Linked DNA regions of Sporosarcina pasteurii. The protein of the gene in region 1 interacts with the protein of each later gene in a pairwise test. Links are inferred from orthologs where the notes say so. Each region holds a gene or a part of one and is shown on either strand. Other genes may lie near its edges. The genes, in order: dnaI and dnaB.

Evidence for each region.
Region 2: the proteins of dnaI (region 1) and dnaB interact in binary tests that used the Bacillus subtilis proteins (3 or more experiments, as listed by UniProt). The link is inferred for Sporosarcina pasteurii from one-to-one orthologs.

The regions. Positions count from the first base shown.
Region 1 is NZ_CP160452.1:889,564-894,147, forward strand. The notes cover bases 1,839-4,584. They hold dnaI (primosomal protein DnaI), read left to right. Parts: upstream 1,839-2,609; coding sequence 2,610-3,560; downstream 3,561-4,584. Other genes in these bases: AB1H92_RS04035 (replication initiation and membrane attachment family protein), read left to right, coding at 1,839-2,608; thrS (threonine--tRNA ligase), read left to right, coding at 3,926-4,584. Also shown: AB1H92_RS04025 (glyceraldehyde-3-phosphate dehydrogenase), read left to right, coding at 1-621; transcriptional regulator NrdR, read left to right, coding at 723-1,187; more of AB1H92_RS04035, read left to right, coding at 1,205-1,838. UniProt on the Bacillus subtilis protein: Helps load the DnaC replicative helicase onto single-stranded (ss)DNA and simulates the helicase activity; in the presence of DnaB more helicase activity is seen.
Region 2 is NZ_CP160452.1:3,272,600-3,279,340, reverse strand. Bases 1-2,810 are described here. They hold dnaB (replicative DNA helicase), read left to right. Parts: upstream 1-634; coding sequence 635-1,987; downstream 1,988-2,810. Other genes in these bases: AB1H92_RS15960 (peptidoglycan DD-metalloendopeptidase family protein), read left to right, coding at 2,401-2,810; rplI (50S ribosomal protein L9), read left to right, coding at 173-619; AB1H92_RS15975 (DHH family phosphoesterase), read left to right, coding at 1-170. Outside these bases: more of AB1H92_RS15960, read left to right, coding at 2,811-3,870; response regulator YycF, read left to right, coding at 4,165-4,875; cell wall metabolism sensor histidine kinase WalK, read left to right, coding at 4,881-6,710; AB1H92_RS15945 (YycH family regulatory protein), read left to right, coding at 6,707-6,741. UniProt on the Bacillus subtilis protein: The main replicative DNA helicase, it participates in initiation and elongation during chromosome replication. Travels ahead of the DNA replisome, separating dsDNA into templates for DNA synthesis.

The DNA.
Region 1 (4,584 bases):
AACGACGATAAACTTGATTTAGATAAGCATGAAGTAATTTCGAATGCGAGTTGTACAACGAATTGTCTAGCTCCTGTAGCAAAAGTTTTAAATGATACATTTGGCATTGAAAATGGGCTTATGACAACAGTTCATGCCTTTACAACTGACCAAAACAATTTGGATAATCCGCACAGTGATATGCGACGTGCGCGTGGATGTGCACAATCGATTATCCCTACTTCAACGGGTGCTGCGAAAGCGCTTTCGCTAGTCCTTCCAGAGTTAGAAGGGAAAATTCATGGAATGGCACTACGTGTTCCAACCCCGAATGTTTCACTCGTTGATTTAGTCGTTGATTTAAAGCAAGATGTAACTGTTGACATGGTCAATCAAGCATTTATTGATAAAGCTGAAGGAGAACTGGCGGGTATTTTACGCTTCACAAAGGAGCCGCTAGTTTCTGTAGATTTTAATACATCAACGGAATCAGCAATTATAGACGGTTTATCTACGATTGTGATGGGAGACCGCAAAGTAAAAGTACTTGCATGGTATGACAACGAATGGGGTTACTCAGCACGTGTTGTAGGTTTAGCCAAAAAAGTTGGAAAGTCTTTAAAGAAAAAAGTTAATGCATAATAAGAGGTAAGAGTAGGGGCAAGATTCCCTACTCTTTTTAAGTTTTGGCTTTTTCTGCTATAATGATAATATATTATGAAAGATAAAGTGGAGGACTTTTTATGAAATGCCCAGCCTGTCAATATAACGGCTCTAAGGTCGTCGATTCTAGACCAGCAGATGCAAATAAATCCATCCGTAGACGTAGAGAATGTGAGTCATGCGGATTTCGTTTTACAACATTCGAAAAAATAGAAGATACCCCGTTAATTGTCGTGAAAAAAGATGGTTCACGGGATGAGTTTGTTGGAAGAAAAATTTTACGTGGGTTAATTCGAGCTTGTGAAAAACGACCAATTTCGCTTGAGAATTTAGAGAACATCGTTTATATTATCGAAAAAGAGTTGAGAAGTTCTGGCGTTGTTGAAATTGATTCTAAAGATTTAGGCGAAATGGTCATGGAGAAATTGGCAGATGTAGATGAAGTGGCATATGTCAGGTTTGCCTCCGTTTATCGCGAGTATCAAGACGTAAGTGTGTTTATTGAAGAATTGAAAAATTTACAAACGCGGACTGCAAGAGATTAACGAATGGAGTGGGATAAATGGTCGCGCTTTTTAGGGAATTACAGCCAATCGATGGATACAGAATAAGATTGTCGCAACCATTTTCCAATTACGATCGGCAACTCCTCACATTATTCTATCAACCGCTTATCGGTTCTGAGGCGATGAGTTTGTTTATGACGCTTTGGGCGGATGCTGAACAAGTGGAGGAACGCGAATATAATCATTATCATTTAATGAATTTATTGACAATGCCGCTCGCACCGATTTTTGAAGCACGGATTTCACTTGAAGCCATCGGTTTAATGCGTACGTATGTGAAAACTGAAGGAGATGTGCGAACGTTTTTATATGAGTTGTCTCCACCGCTCGATGCAAAAGCTTTTTTTGAAGATCCATTGTTATCAACTTTTCTTTTTAGTAAAATTGGTGAACAGGCCTATCGTAATTTAAGAAGTCGATTCACAATTGCGAATGCAGAACTAGATGAATTTAAAGAGGTTTCGAGAACTTTTCTTGACGTGTACAAGCCGGTCACTCATCGAATTGATATAGATGAAGGGGACAAGCATGCAGTGATTGGGCGTAGAAATGCGGAAGGGGTTCCTTTTGAGCAAGATGAATTCGATTTTAACTTATTACGTTCAGGTTTGTCTGAACAAATGGTTCCACAAGCGGCATTAGCTTCTGTATCGAAGGAGCTTATTTCAAAGTTGGCATTTCTGTATTCATTAACCCCTTTAGATATGCAAAAAGTTGTGATGATGGCACTTGATGAGAAATTAGAGCTACCAGAAGCGAGACTTCGAAAAGCGGCTGCTGATTTTTATAAAATGAACACATCAAAAACGCCACCAGTTTTACAAAAGACATTCACACAACCACCGACGCCGACTGTCGAACAAAAGGAAATGACGAGAGAAGAAGAATTGATTTATTATCTAGAAAATACAGCCCCTATCGATATGTTACGGGATTTAAATGGTAAAGAACCGTTGCCTGTCGATGTACAACTTGCGGAAAGACTGGTCAATACGCATGAATTGCCAGTTGGGGTTGTCAATGTACTGTTGCAATTTGTATTTATTCGTAACGACGGCAAAATTACGAATAATTATGTCGAGCGAATTGCTTCTCATTGGATGAATAAAAAAGTTTCCAATGCAAGAGAAGCATTGGAATTTTCGCGTAAAGAACATGATAAATATATGCAGTGGAAAAATGAAGAGAAGAAGCCTGCTACGTATAATCGGAAACCAGTTCGTGAAGGCATGGTGCCTGAATGGTTTTATAAAAAAGAGCAACAGGAAAAATCAGAGGAACATGTAGCACCTGAAACAGAGAAAAAGCAAAAAGAATCTACTGAAGATAATGCGGATATCGAAGAACGCCGCAGAAAGTTACGTGAAAGATTAAGCCGAAGAAGTAAAGGTGTGAACTAATATCGAGCCGATTAAAGAAACATTAAAAAGAGTTGTGAATGCACCAAGCTTTGCAACACGCTATGATGAAATGCGACGGGAAATATTGGAAAATGCCAACGTCCAAAAGTTTTTATCTGATCATGCGGATGAATTAAATAAAGATATTGTTGACCGTAGTTTAGGTAAACTATATGAGTACACGACGGCATCAATTGGTTGTGATAAATGTAATTCTTTAACAGAATGTACCAATATTATGAAAGGCTTTGAGCCCAAATTAGTGTTGAAGAGCAACTTAATTGATATTGAATATGTGAAATGTCAATTAAAACTCATTGACGAGGACCGCCGTAACATCTCTAAAATGATTGAAAGTATGTATATGCCAAAAGATGTCATGGAGGCAAAGCTAGAAGACATAGATTTTGAAGGCAATGCACACAAAAGTCGTTTAACAGTTATAGAGAAAGCGGAGAAGTTTTTATACGAATTAGATGAAACTGGAAAGTTGCCAAGACGTGGTCTATATATTCATGGTCCTTTCGGGATTGGGAAATCATTTATTCTCGGAGCGCTTGCGAATGAGCTTGCTCAGCGTCGAATTAGAACCGTTGCTGTGTATGTGCCGGAGTTTTTACGGGAAATCAAACAATCTATTCAAGATCAAACGTTAAATGAAAAAGTAGACTATGTAAAAAAAGCACCAGTGTTAATTTTAGATGATTTTGGTGCGGAAGCGATGACTTCTTGGACGAGAGATGAAATTCTTGGGGCAATATTACAATATCGAATGGCAGAACAATTGCCGACATTTTTCACGTCAAACCTAAGTTTTAAAGAATTGGAACATCACTTAACTTATACGCAACGTGGTGAAAAAGATGTTGTGAAAGCTGCCAGAATTATGGAGCGTATTCAAACTGTTGCACGGCCTGTGGAATTGAGTGGTGAAAATAGGCGATTAAAATAAGATTATTAGAATCCCCGAAATTTTCAATAAAACTTGCAATTGTAAAATAAGCATTGTATAATCTTCATTAATATCATGATGAAATGCATCGATAAGGACAACAATTGATTAGATTTACCGCCAGAGAATAGGGTCATCGGCTGGAAGCCCTGTAGGTTAAACAATCAGTTTACCACCTTTAAGCAGCATTGGTGAACATTTATTCATTAGCCAATGACGGTCCCGGCCCGTTAGCCGAAGTAAAGCTTCGTTAATCTTATTTATGTTGGGTTAATAGAAGAAGGGTGGAACCACGAGCTAACGCTTCGTCCCTTTTCCAGGGATGGGGCTTTTTTTATTTTCATAAAATAAGGAGTGTTTTAAAAATGGCTGAAATGATTAAATTACAATTTCCAGACGGTACGATAAAGGAATTTCCGAGTGGTACGACGACTGAAGATGTTGCAGCATCGATTAGTCCTGGATTAAGAAGAAATGCAATTGCAGGAAAGCTAGATGAAACATTAATTGATTTCAAAACACCGATTGAGTCAGATGGAAAAATTTCCATTATCACACCAGACTCACCGGAAGCACTTGAAATTTTACGTCATAGTTCAGCACACGTGCTTGCACAAGCCGTTAAGCGACTATTCAAAGATGCGAAGTTTGGCGTTGGGCCAGTCATTGAAAACGGTTTTTACTACGATGTAGATTCGTCTGAGCCAATTACAGCTGAAGATTTACCGGCGATCGAAAAAGAAATGAAACAAATTATTAATGAAAACTTTGAGATCAAACGAATCGAAGTATCACGCGAAGAAGCGAAAAAGCTTTTTGAAGAAATTGGCGATGAATACAAATTGGAGTTAATCGATGCGATTCCTGAAGGAGAACAAGTAACGCTTTATGAACAAGGTGAATTTGTTGACCTATGTCGCGGCGTTCACGTTCCATCCACATCAAAATTACGCGAATTTAAATTATTAAGTGTTGCGGGCGCGTATTGGCGCGGAGATTCAAACAATAAAATGTTACAGCGTAT
Region 2 (6,741 bases), 2.4 Mb from region 1 along the record:
GAATTAGCGCACGCTCTTTAGGAGAGTTAAATGTACAAGTCATTATGGAAGAACTGGGTGGCGGTGGTCATTTGACGAATGCCGCTTGTCAGTTAGAGATTGACTCTGTAGAGGAAGCTGTTGAACGTTTAAAAGAAGTAGTAAATGAAAACAAAGAAAGGGGAATGTAACAATGAAAGTAATTTTCTTAAAAGATGTAAAAGGCCAAGGTGCAAAAGGAGACGTTAAAACAGTACCAGTAGGCTATGCACAAAACTATTTATTAAAAAATAAATTAGCAATTGAAGCAACACCGGGGAATTTAAGCAAATTAAAAGGTCAACAAAAGAGAGCAGAGAAAGATGCAGCTGCTGAACTGGCAGAAGCAAAAGCATTAAAAGAGAAAGTAGAAAAAATTACTGTAGAAATGAAAGCTAAGTCCGGTGAAGGTGGAAGACTATTTGGTTCTATTACTACAAAACAAATTGCCGACACACTTTCTAAAAATGAAGGAATTAAGGTAGACCGTCGCCGTATGGAATTGCCAGAACCAATTCGTTCACTAGGTTATACAAATATTCCTATAAAACTTCACCCTGACGTGACAGCAACTTTAAAAGTACATGTGATTGAAGAGTAATGGGGAGCGAGTACAATGAATGAGATGATCGATCGCGTCCCACCGCATAATAATGAAGCAGAACAATCGGTCATCGGAGCAGTATTCCTTGAACCACAAGCCTTAATTACTGCTGCAGAAGTTCTAATTCCAGAAGATTTCTATCGCATCGCACACCAGAAAATTTTTGGTACGATGCTTTCTTTAAGTGATAAAGGACAACCGATTGACGTCGTAACGGTGACAGAAGAACTCACGGCCAAAAAGGAATTGGAAGATGTAGGTGGAATTTCTTACTTAACTGAAATTGCAAATTCTGTTCCAACAGCAGCAAATATTATGCACTACGCGAAGATTGTCGAAGAGAAATCTTTGTTACGTCGATTAATACGCGTAGCAACACAAATTGTTGAAGATGGATTTACGAGAGAAGATGAGGTTGAGGCCCTTCTTTCCGAAGCTGAAAAAAATATGATGGAAGTGTCCAACAGAAAAAATGCTGGGGACTTTAAACATATTAAAGACGTTCTCGTCCAAACGTATGACAATATTGAGCAATTGCATAATCAACAAGGTGAGGTAACCGGGATTCCTACTGGCTTTACCGATTTAGATAAGATTACTGCTGGTTTCCAACGAAATGACTTAATCATTGTTGCGGCACGTCCATCAGTAGGTAAGACTGCTTTCGCATTGAACGTTGCACAAAACGTTGCGACAAAAACACCGGAAAATGTTGCGATCTTCAGTTTGGAGATGGGCGCAGACCAATTGGTAAGTCGTATGCTTTGTGCAGAAGGAAATATTGACGCTCAAGTATTACGGACAGGTGCATTACAAGCCGAAGATTGGCGTAAATTGACGATGGCCATGGGGAGTTTATCAAATGCAGGGATTTTCATTGATGATTCTTCTGGCATAAGAGTGAACGAAATTCGTTCAAAATGTCGTCGTCTTCAACAAGAGCATGGCCTTGGCATGGTAATAATAGACTATTTGCAGCTTATCCAGGGAAGCGGTAGAACAGGAGAAAACCGCCAACAGGAAGTTTCTGAAATATCGCGTTCACTGAAGGGATTGGCAAGAGAATTAAAAATTCCTGTAATCGCGCTTTCACAGCTATCTCGTGGCGTTGAGCAACGTCAAGATAAGCGGCCGATGATGTCTGACTTGCGTGAGTCAGGAAGTATTGAGCAAGATGCCGACATCGTTTCGTTTTTATACCGTGAAGACTATTACGACAAGGAAACAGAAAATGAAAATATGATAGAAATTATTATCGCAAAGCAACGTAACGGTCCAACAGGAACAGTCACATTGGCGTTTGCGAAAGAATATAACAAGTTCGTCAACGTAGATTGGAGTCAACATGTAGCTCCTGAATTTTAGTAAAGTGATGAACAGGACATTGTAATCGTTATTGATTAATAGAAAACAACGAGAGAATCCAGAAAAAGTATGTTCAACGATAATCATTTGAACTTACTATTTGATTTGGATCATCTCGTTGTTTTTTTGTTGTTCATGCTAGTAATTAATAATAGTAAAGAAGCTTAACACGTCACATCGCAATAAAAATGGTTTTTTATGTAAATATATTTAAATAATTGGATGTTATTATACAAATTCATTACAAAGGGCCATAATTCTACAATTTTTGTAGAAGATATGTTAACTTGTAGGAGGTGTAAAAATTTGCTTATATAGAGAAATAGAAAATAAGTTATAAAGCTTTCATTGTTTAATTTACTAAAGACTGCTAGTTGCAGGGGATAGTGAAAGAGATAGAAGGGGAATATTAAATGTTGTTAAATAAAAATAAACGAGTAGGAAAAGTTAATCGCTCGTTTAAAATAAAGAGATTTACCCAACTACAAAAGATATTTTTTATCAGTATATTATTGTTCAGTCTTCAATTCGAATCTGTTCTTGTAAAAGCGAAAGAACAAGATGACTTTCAAACCATTTACCATATCTATTCAAATGACGAGTACATTGGTCTATTATCCGATAAGAATAAATTAGAACAATTAAAAGAGAACATCATTGAAGAACGCAATTTGCAATTTGAAGACTTTACACTGATGATAGGAAATAATTTATCTATCATTCCAGAAAGAGTATTTAGTGCGAATATAAATGATGAAAGTATTTTAGAAACATTGGAAAATACGCTAACGGTTGAAACAGAAGCAGTGGGCATACAAGTTGATGATCAGGTAGCGTTCTACGTCAAAGATGAAGCGAGTTATGAGTCGGTTATACGAAAACTTAAATTACAAACTGTCAATGAACAAGAACTAGACGAATACGAGACTTCCAACGAGTCTAATTCATCTTTACCCCCATTAAAAGAAAATGAAACACGTATTGTGGATATTATTTTAAGTAGTGAGTTACAGCCGGTTTCAGAAACAGTCGCGCCGGATGAAGTATTGACAGTCAAAGAGGCTCTTAAACTTTTGAATAAAGGTACTTTAGAAGAAAAGAAGTACACCGTGCAATCTGGTGATGTATTAGGAAAAATTGCGAGTAAGCATGACATGTCAGTACAAAAGCTACTAGAAATAAACGAAGATTTAAGGGAAGACTCCGTCATTCGGGTTGGTGATGAACTTAACGTCACTTATACAGAACCCTACGTGGAAGTTGAAGTACATTATGAAGCGAAAAATAAATTGAAAATACCTTATGATAAAGTAACGAAGAAAGATGACTCCCTTTACAAAGGAGACAATAAAGTAACTCAACAAGGTAAGGATGGAGAAAAAGTCGTTACCGAACTGATTCGTAAGAAAAATGGACAAGTAATTGGGAAGTCAGTAACAGAAGAAGAAATCATCTCAGAACCTGTAGAAGAAGTTATAGTTCGTGGAACAAAAGTAATTCCTTCAAGAGGAACTGGGACTTTCAAATGGCCAGCAGTTGGCGGTTATGTTTCTAGTAAAATGGGTATGCGTTGGGGACGTATGCATAACGGCATCGACATTGCACGACCATCTAATCGATCGATTTTAGCGGCTGACAATGGAGTGGTTGTTTCAACTGGTTTTGACGGTTCGTACGGAAACAAAGTCGTCATCGACCATAAAAATGGTTATCGTACATTATACGCACATCTAGCATCAATCGATGTAAAACCTGGACAAACCGTTACAGCAGGATCTAAGATTGGTGTAATGGGTACAACTGGACGGTCAACAGGTATTCACTTACATTTTGAAGTAACTAAAAATGGAACACGAATTGATCCATTAACTGTATTGAGATAATTATAGAGAAACGAAAGACGGCATCTATCTTGCCGTCTTTTTATTATATAAGCAGTTTAATAGTTGGAACAAATATATTGTGCAGTATTAACAGACCTACATGATTTGGATCAAGTTTATAAAGCAAAATCCATATGTCGAACGTTGTCAGTGTATAGCGCTCGGGAAATATTCCCCAGGAAATATTACAAGTGCTAGCAAAAACTAGAACGTGCCAAACCTCAAAAATAATGATAGAGTAAAAAGAACAGATAGAGTGTTGCCAGTCAGGCAAGAAAGGAACGATAAATAGACATGCAAGACAAAACAATACTTGTTGTAGATGATGAAAAACCAATTGCTGATATATTAGAATTTAATTTAAAAAAAGAAGGATTTACCGTTCACACTGCATATGACGGAGAGGAAGCACTAAAAAAAGTAGAGGAAGTCACACCGGACTTAATGCTTTTAGATATTATGTTACCTAAACGTGATGGGATGGAAGTGTGTCGGGAAGTAAGGAAAAAATATGATTTCCCCATCATCATGTTAACGGCAAAAGACTCTGAAATTGACAAAGTGTTAGGCCTAGAATTAGGTGCCGATGACTACGTCACGAAACCATTTGGTACACGCGAGCTCATTGCACGGGTGAAAGCAAATTTACGAAGACATATGAAAGTTTCAGCGGAAGAAGAAAAAGAAGAATCTAATCATTTACAAGTCGGACAATTGATTATTCAACCCGATGCATACATTGTGCAAAAGCGTGGAGAAACGATTGAACTGACGCATCGTGAATTTGAGTTGATTCATTATCTTGCGAAACATATCGGGCAAGTGATGACGAGAGAGCATTTGCTTCAAACAGTTTGGGGATATGACTATTTTGGAGATGTCCGAACAGTAGACGTAACCATTCGGAGACTTAGAGAAAAGATTGAAGATACGCCAAGTCATCCAACATGGATTGTAACGAGACGTGGTGTAGGCTACTATTTACGTGACCCAGAGCAGGAGTAACTCATATGCAAAAGGTTGGAATCTATCGCTCGATACACGTTAAATTTGTACTGATCTATGTGTTACTAATCTTAATTGCGATGCAAATTATTGGCCTTTATTTCGTCAGGGAACTTGAAAGCACATTAAAAACGAATTTTACAACTTCAGTTGCAGATAGAATGAGCCTCGTTGAATTTAGTGTTCGTGAAGAAATGTTAAAAGAACGGTCCGAGGATGATCCGACTTTGGAAGAAAGCTTACGGAACGTTCTTTCAAGCTTTGATTCACAAGATATTAATGAAATCCGAGTGATTAATTCACATTCGCGTATACTTGCTACAAATGTATTGGATAATAAGTCGATGATTGGTCAACGTTCGTTAGATGATGTCGTAAAACGAACCATTACTTCAGGAATGCCGAGTGAAAATAATATCTACTTCGATAAGAGTACAGGCCACCGAATCATGGTTCGAGTTACACCGATAAAAAACGGTGATGAAGTGATTGGCGCAATTTTTCTCGATGCAAATATTGAGAAAATGTTTAAACAAATGGATGAAATTAATCAAATTCTTGCAGGCGGGACGGCAGTATCCTTAACGATTACTGTTATATTAGGGATTTTTATCGCACAAACAATGACGAGACCAATTTCTGATATGAGACGACAAGCACAGGAAATGGCAAAAGGGAATTTTTCAAGAAAAGTTCGAGTCTATGGTGATGATGAAATTGGTCAACTTGCGGTTGCCTTTAACCATTTAACAGGACGGCTACAGGAATCACAAGAATCTACAGAAGGCGAACGAAGGAAACTTACGTCAGTACTTGAAAATATGACGGATGGCGTAATTTCTACAGATCGAAAAGGGCGTGTTGTGCTTATTAACGAACCCGCTCTCCATATGCTCGGGATTTACAGTGAATCACACGTATTAAATCGTCCAATTTCTTCTGTACTTGGGTTAGAGGAAGAGTATACGTTTGAAGATCTAGCGCAGCAAAAAGAATCATTAGCGTTAGATTTTAGTACACGTGAAAAACCGTATATTTTACGGGCAAGCTTTTCGATTACACAAAGAGAAACTGGCTTTGTGAATGGCCTGATTGTTGTACTACACGATAATACTGAACAAGAAAAGATTGATATGGAACGACGAGAGTTCGTTTCTAACGTTTCGCATGAATTACGAACCCCTTTAACGACAATGCGCAGTTATTTAGAAGCACTTGCGGATGGAGCGTGGAAAAATGAAGAAATTGCACCATCATTTTTGCATGTGACACAAACTGAAACTGAACGCATGATTCGTCTCGTTGAAGATCTATTAAAACTATCGAGAATGGATAGCCAAGATTATGATTTGAATAAAGAGTGGGTTGAGTTTAACCAATTCTTTAATTTTATTATTGATCGTTTTGAATTATCAAAGTCCCAAAACGTAAATTTTAGACGTCTATTACCGCAAACTGATCTTTTTGTTGAAATAGATACAGATAAGATGACACAAGTAATCGATAATATTATTTCGAATGCGTTAAAATACTCTCCTGACGGTGGAGATATTTACTTTGAAATCTCAGTTCTTGAAAAGTATTTTAAAGTGATGATTACAGATGAAGGTATGGGGATATCGCCTAAAAATGTTAAACGTATTTTCGATAGGTTTTACCGCGCGGATCGTGCTCGTTCACGGGCAATGGGCGGGACGGGGTTGGGACTAGCCATATCAAGAGAAATGATTGCAGCACACGGTGGAGAGATATGGGCTGAAAGTGAAGAAGGAAAAGGCACGACAATTTACTTTACTTTACCATTTGAATTACAAGAAGGCGGTGAGTGGGAGTGAGATATATTGAAGCAATTAAAACATTTACACT